3 regions of the Janthinobacterium sp. KBS0711 genome follow, and region 2 is predicted to be linked to each of the others. Evidence: predicted binding sites of a transcription regulator. Region 2 holds the regulator's gene; each other region holds the start of a gene.

Region 1 (2,267 bases), on a different contig from region 2:
AAGCCCAAGCCATTGCACGCGGCGCCAGCCGCTGACAAGGACAAGAAGGCGGGCGGGAACGGCCTGCTGTGGCTCGGTATCGGCACCTTGCTCTTCCTGCTGTTGACGGCGGTCATCGTGTATATCGTGCGCAAACGCAAGCAGGCGACGGGGCCTGGCGCGCCGTCGAAATACTGGGTCTTGCTGCGCAAGCCATTCGGCCGCAAGAAAAAGGATGTGCCCGTACTGACGGAGGCGGTGGACGAGGGGGCGAGCGAACCGGAGCCGGAGCCGTTCTCGCGATAATTGTGCTGCAAGGCTGCACTACAATTTGATATAAAAAAAGATATTGAAAAAATACATGGAAACACTGGCCAATCGCGTTGCCTATTTCTCAAAGATGGTGCTATGATTAATTCAGTGGACTTGCTCTACGACAAAACAGCCCCAGCCTGGCGCAGTCACCAACGATAGTGTGGCGCGGCAAACCAGGTGTAGCGTTGCATAAACGCCTGGGTCTGGAAGCGGTTCGCGATGCCGACGATGTGCTCGCGAACGCCGGATGCAACCGGCAGCGAGGCGACGCCAGGAGATACCTGGGGCTCGCCTTCCACATTCCCGCCTCCTTGCTCCAGGCATGGCGGCAGACGTAAAAAAAGCACCCGCGGGTGCTTTTGTCGTTTCCGGTGCTGCAAGCTTTCTTACATGCGGGCGCGCGAACCCTGCATGGCGTTCGGCAGTTGCGTCATCCATGGTTCCGTGATGGCGCGGATTTCGCGGTCGTTGGCCAGGATTTGCTTGAGCAAGTCGATCTTGCGCAGGCGCGAGGCGCCGGCCAGGGCAGGCACCTTGCCCGTCACGGTCGCGCTGGCGGCGCTGGCGCACTGGTTTTCCAGGGTATCCAAGCCATCCCAGTCGCTCGAACGTGCGGCCACGACCATTTTGTTGGTCATTCCTGCAATATTTTCATACATCGAAAGAACGTCGTTGGAGGTCATGAGCACACCCGTAACTAGTGAATGGATTACCGCTTGTCCAGATTAACGGCAGGTCCTAGGGGAACTTGAGGGTGTTTTTGAAAAAAAAGTGAAAATAATTTAGATGATTGCTTGGCTGCTGCCGGAATCGCCTGCCAAGCCGCATGCCTGCTGGCGTCGTAGTGACAGGGGAGTGTGTTGCGGCGCCTCAAAACGCGTTATGATTTTGCACACTACTGTCGTTACTTTGCCTGAAAGGATCACCATGCGCGTTGTCACTGCTGCCGCTTCCTCTTTCCACGGTCCCTGGCGCAAGCGCGCCATGGTGCTGGCCCTGTCCGGCATCGCGCTGGCCGGGGGCGCCGTCCACGCGCATGGCCAGGAGGCGGCCGCCAGTCCCGCCGCCGCGATGGCGGCGCCCACGGCTGTCTTGCCCGGCGACGATTTCTATGATTACGTGAATGGCGACTGGCTGCGCAACACGGAAATTCCCGCCGACCGCAGCAGCTGGGGCTCGTTCGCCATCCTCGCCAACGCCACCAACGAGCGCATCATCGCTCTCGTCGAAGGCCTGGCGGCGGCGCCGCAGGCCGATGCCTCGGCGCGCCAGGTCAGCGATTTTTACCGTTCCTGGATGGATGAATCGGCTATCGAAGCGAAAGGCTGGGCGCCGATCAAGCCGCTATTGAAGAAGATCGATGGCATACGCGACCAGGCAGGACTGGCCCGCGCGCTGGGCGAGAGCCTGCGCGCCGATGTCGACCCGCTCAACGCCACCAATTTTTATACGGAAAACCTGTTCGGCCTGTGGGTGGCGCAAGACTTGAACGACACCACGCGCAATGTGGCCTATCTGCTGCAGGGCGGACTGGGCTTGCCCGACCGCGCCTTCTACCAGAGCGACAGCGCCCGCATGCAGGGCTTGCGCGCGGGATACCAGGCGCATATCGCCGCCATGCTCAAGCAGGCCGGCTACAGCGATGCGCCGGCCCGCGCCGCGCGCGTGTTTGCGCTGGAGCAGCAAATTGCCACCAGCCATGCCAGCCGCGAGGATTCGGCCGATGTCGCCAAGGGCAATAACGCGTGGCGCGCCGCCGACTTCGCCAGCAAGGCGCCTGGGCTGGACTGGAAAGTCTTCTTCCAGGCGGCCGGCCTGGGCAAGCAGGGGGATTTCATCGTCTGGCACCCGACGGCCATGACGGGCAGCGCGGCGCTGGTGGGTAGCGTGCCGTTGGCCACGTGGAAGGATTTCCTGGCTTTCCACGCGATCAACCATTTCAGCACCACCTTGCCGAAGGCGGCCGCCGACCA
Region 2 (2,267 bases):
AAGGTGATGAAGTCGGCGTACGAGATCAGCCAGCGGTCCTGGTTGTCCGGTTCCTCGTCATACTTCCTGCGCGCGCGCCGCATCATGGTCAGTGCTCGTGCAGCAGGCTCGACACGCGCTCTTCGATGATGCGCGTATGGTCGCCCGTGGCGATGTCGTACAGCACGGCGGCCGTGATTTCGTACTGCAGCACGCGGCGCGAGACGATGGCCTTGAGTTTATTCGCCACCGGCAGGAACAGCAAGTTGGCCAGGCCCACGCCGTAGATGGTCGAGACAAACGCCACGGCGATGCCGCTGCCTAATTTACTTGGGTCGGTGAGGTTTTCCATCACGTGGATCAGGCCCAGCACGGCGCCCAGGATGCCGATGGTGGGCGAATAGCCGGCCGCCGACTCCCATACCTTGACGGCCTGGCGCTCGGCCATCTCATAGGCGGAGATTTCCACGTCGAGCAGCTGGCGCAGCTTGTCCGGCGCGATGCCGTCGACGATCATGCGCAAGCCCTTGGCGTTGAAGCGGTCGGCCGTGTTTTCCATCAGACGCTCGAGCGCCAGCGGGCCATCGCGGCGCGCCGTCAGGCTCCATTGCCCGATGTCGCGCGCCAGCGCGGCACGCGTATCGGCTGGCGGCAGGAAGACCCAGCGCAGCATTTCCAGGCCGCGCACGAAAGTGCGCAGCCGCGTTTGCAGCAGCACGGCGCCGAAAGTGCCGATGATGACGATGGCAAAGGCGGCCGGCTGCAGCAGGGAGGCCATCTTGCCGCCTTCCAGTGCCTGGCCGACCAAGAGGCCTGCCAGCGCCAGCGCCAGCCCGATTACGCTGGACCAGTCCACGCCTGCTCCCTCAAAGTTGCGCGCAGGCGCGCGACGGCCTGGGTATGCAGCTGCGAGACGCGCGATTCGGATACGCCCATCACCGCGCCGATCTCCTTCAGGTTCAGCTCTTCTTCGTAATACAGGCCCATGAGTATTTTCTCGCGTGGTGGCAGCGCGTCGATGGCATCGATCACGGATTGCCGGAAATCGGTATCGAGCAGGGAACGCAAGGGGTCGCTGTCCTCGTCCACGCAGTGGCGGTCGAGGAAGCTGTCATTGCCGTCCGGGTCATGAAAGTCTTCGTAGTACACGAGCTGGTGGCCGCCGCCGTCGCCCAGCATTTCCTGGTAGTCGGCCAGCGACATTTTCAGCAGTTTCGCCACTTCCGACTCCGTCGGCGGATGGCCGAGACGCTGCTGCAAGGTGCTCATCGCCTCTTCGATCTTGCGCATGTTCTGGCGCATGCTGCGCGGCAACCAGTCGCTGGTGCGTAATTCGTCGAGCATGGCGCCGCGGATGCGCAGCACGGCATACGTCTCGAACTGCGCGCCATGCGTCTCTTCATAGCGGCTGATGGCATCGAGCAGGCCGATCATGCCGGCCTGGATCAGGTCATCGACCTCGACCGAAGGCGGCAATTTCGCCTTCATATGGTGCGCCAGACGCTTTACCAGCGGAATGTGCTCCGTCAGCAAATAGTCCTTGTTCGATTTCCCTTTGACCGTGTACATAGGCTGCTTATTGTTTTCTCATCTTATCTGGTGCTACGGTTGGCTTCAGGCGCTGAACTGGTGGGCGCTCCCCGTCTGGTACAAGGTGCCGCCAAGCACGGGCGCCGCCGAACGGGCCAGCCGCTCGGCCAGTCCGCGAAACGCCACCGAGGCGCCGGCCAGCGGAAACGCATCGACCACGCTGCGGCCCAGCCGCGCCGCGCGGTGCAGATACTCATCGGCTGGCACCGACCCCATCGACGTCAGCTTCACGGCCAGGTAGCGGCTCGCCGCCTGCGCCATATTATCGTATACCACTTTTGCCTCGGATTCGGAAGCGCCGGTGACGAGAATGCCGAACGGACGGCGTCCCAGTTCCTGGCTCAGGCGCTTGATCAGGCAGTACGCCGCCTTGATCGAGGTGGCGCTGGTGGAGACTTGCACAACGATATCGGACGACGCCATCAAGGGCACGGGGAAACAGGCGCCCTCTTCTGCCACGACGCCGTCGACCAGCACGATGCCGCTCTGGCGCGCCAGCACGTCGAAGGTCTTGCCCAGGCGGCGCAGTTCGTCCTCGCCCGCATAGTCCATGCTGTCCATCAAATGATTGCGCGCGCCCAGGCTGGCCACGCCGAAGCCTTGCGGCACCTGGTGGATGACCTGGTTCAAGCCGCACTGCTGGCGCGCCACGTCGCGCAGGCTGGCGCCGTGCGCCAGTCCCAGGCGCGCAGCCACGC
Region 3 (2,267 bases), on a different contig from region 2:
CGGCGTTTCGCGGCGCAAGGATTCGAGCAGGCGGCGGTCATCGTTGCTGACGAAACCGTTGTACAAATCCTCATCCACGTCCAGCGCGGCATTCGCGCCCGGGCGCTGGAACACTTCGGCCCAGATCGCATCCATGTTTGGCGCCGTGGCGGCGAATTGCGCGTTGACCTTCGCCGCGTCCACGTCGATGCCCCATTGCGCGGCCATGGCCGGCGACAGGGTTTTCAGGTTGCCGACAAGCATGGGCGACTTGTTCAGGTGCACGCTCTTCACGGGCAGGCGCGTCATGCCTTCGGGCATGGCGTCCTTGCGCGTGAACAGCCGCGTGCGGATGGTGTCGGCGTCCAGCTCGAACAGTTCGCGCGGGTCGTAAGCGCAATCCCAGACGAGGATCTCGTTCTTGTTGCTCGGGTGCGTGGCCAGCGGCCAGACGACGCCCACGCAGCCCCGTTCGGCGGGGAACATGCCGGACACGTGCAGAAAAGGTTGGCGCTCGCCGGCGGCCAGGTGCATGCCCATTTCGCTGGCGACCCGGTCCTTTTTGTGCAGGGCCAGGCAGAATTCGAACAGTTTCGGCTGTTTCTGCTTGATCAGGCGGGCCAGGGCGATGGTGGCGCGCACGTCGGACAGCGCATCGTGCGCCGCTTCGTGGGCCAGGCCATTGGCCTTGCTCAGGTGTTCCAGCTTGAAACTGGTCTGGCCATCGTCGCGCTTCGGCCATTGAATGCCTTCCGGGCGCAGCGCGTGCGTCATGCGCACCACGTCGAGGATATCCCAGCGGCCGCAATGGTTTTTCCATTCGCGCGCATACGGGTCGATCAGGTTGCGCCAGAACAGGAAGCGCGTGACTTCATCGTCGAAACGGATGGTGTTGTAGCCCACGCCGATGGTGCCCGGTTCCGAAAAGGCCGCTTCGATGGTGGCGGCGAACTGGTGCTCGGGCACGCCCAGTTGCAGACACTGCTGCGGCGTGATGCCCGTGATCAGGCACGATTGCGGGTCGGGCAGGAAATCATTGGCAGGCTGGCAATACAGCATGATCGGCTCGCCGATCTCGTTGAGTTCGGCATCCGTGCGGATGGCGGCGAACTGGGCCGGGCGGTCGCGGCGCGGCTGGGCGCCAAAGGTTTCGTAATCGTGCCAAAGAAAGGTCTGGTTAGTCATTGATGGTCATTACTTGGTTACTTGATTGGTTATCCGGGCCGGTAAAAGAGCGCCGCTGCTACAGTTTTCTGAAAACCTGCCGATACTACACGAGAGGATGGTCATCATCGCGTTTCCCGCATGGTGGCATACATTGCCCGTTCAAGGAGGTCTATCGTGTCAATTCCCATCGCCGCAAGCGGCAATTCCAACCCTTCCGTGACTTCCGTCAGTACGGGCGTTGCCGGCAAGGACGATAAAGTCCAGCAAAAGGACGGCGTCAACGCTGAAATGAGCGTCAACGACCGTACCAAGCTGCAATTGAACGCCTCCATCATGCAGGCCTCGCTGAACGTGTCGATCGGTTCCGAGAACGAGCCGCTGGCGCTGCTGTACAAGACGGCCATCACCAACATCAATGAAGCGCTGAAGGGCCAGTACGGCGAAGATGCGATCCAGAACGCCGCGTCGCAGGACAATAGCGCCGAAGCGACGGCGAGCCGCATTGTATCGCTGTCGACGGGTTTTTTTGATGCCTTCAAGAAACAGAATCCCGACCTGGATGACGATACGGCCCTGACCAAGTTCATGGACACCATCAGCGGCGGCATGGAAAAAGGCTTCAAGGAAGCGCGCGACATTCTGGGCGGCTTGAAAGTGTTGAAAGGCGATATCGCCGGCAATATCGACAAGACGTACGAGCTGGTGCAGAAAGGCTATGCGGATTTCATCGCCGCGCACAGCAGCAAGAAGGATGACGCCGCCAAGCCGGCCGACAGCAAGGCTGCCTGATCAATATTACGCCGGAAGCGCCTGAGAAAATGTCCAGGGCCAGGCGCATTGCCGAAGGCAGTACGAATGTACGACGAGGCAATGCAACGACGCCATGGGCTTTTTATCAGGTGCTTACGCGGTTGCGGCCGTTGGCTTTGGCGCGATACAGCGCCGCGTCGGCGGCCGCGATCAGCGCATGGTCGTCCTGTTCGGCCGCCAGGCTGGCCACGCCGAAGGAACCCGTGATGTGCGGCAGCGCGCTGCGCATGTCGGCGAAGATGACGGCTTGCTGCATGCGCTCGCACAAGCGTTCGGCCACCCGCAGGGCCACATGTTCGCTCGTATCGGGC

The links. The regulator FliA, encoded in region 2, starts transcription of late flagellar genes. The targets are predictions, from matches to a motif close to CTAAAGTTTNNNNNNNNNNNGCCGNTA.
Region 1: a site for FliA is predicted at 1,021-1,047, ahead of VM94_RS21815 (flagellar protein FliT). Genes of this name have one in related genera too.
Region 3: a site for FliA is predicted at 1,223-1,249, ahead of VM94_RS22175 (DUF5610 domain-containing protein). Genes of this name have one in related genera too.

Annotation. Positions count from the first base shown of each region.
Region 1 is NZ_LBCO01000033.1:711,659-713,925, reverse strand. Features, by position in the region: partial or broken gene VM94_RS21820 (hypothetical protein) at 1-285, shown strand, start outside; gene VM94_RS21815 (flagellar protein FliT) at 681-932, opposite strand; gene VM94_RS21810 (M13 family metallopeptidase) at 1,222-2,267, shown strand, end outside.
Region 2 is NZ_LBCO01000035.1:488,319-490,585, forward strand. Features, by position in the region: gene motD (flagellar motor protein MotD) at 1-83, opposite strand, end outside; gene VM94_RS25355 (flagellar motor protein) at 89-835, opposite strand; gene VM94_RS25360 (RNA polymerase sigma factor FliA) at 817-1,548, opposite strand; gene VM94_RS25365 (MinD/ParA family ATP-binding protein) at 1,594-2,267, opposite strand, start outside.
Region 3 is NZ_LBCO01000033.1:786,186-788,452, reverse strand. Features, by position in the region: gene sbcB (exodeoxyribonuclease I) at 1-1,164, opposite strand, end outside; gene VM94_RS22175 (DUF5610 domain-containing protein) at 1,321-1,935, shown strand; gene VM94_RS22170 (GGDEF domain-containing protein) at 2,042-2,267, opposite strand, start outside.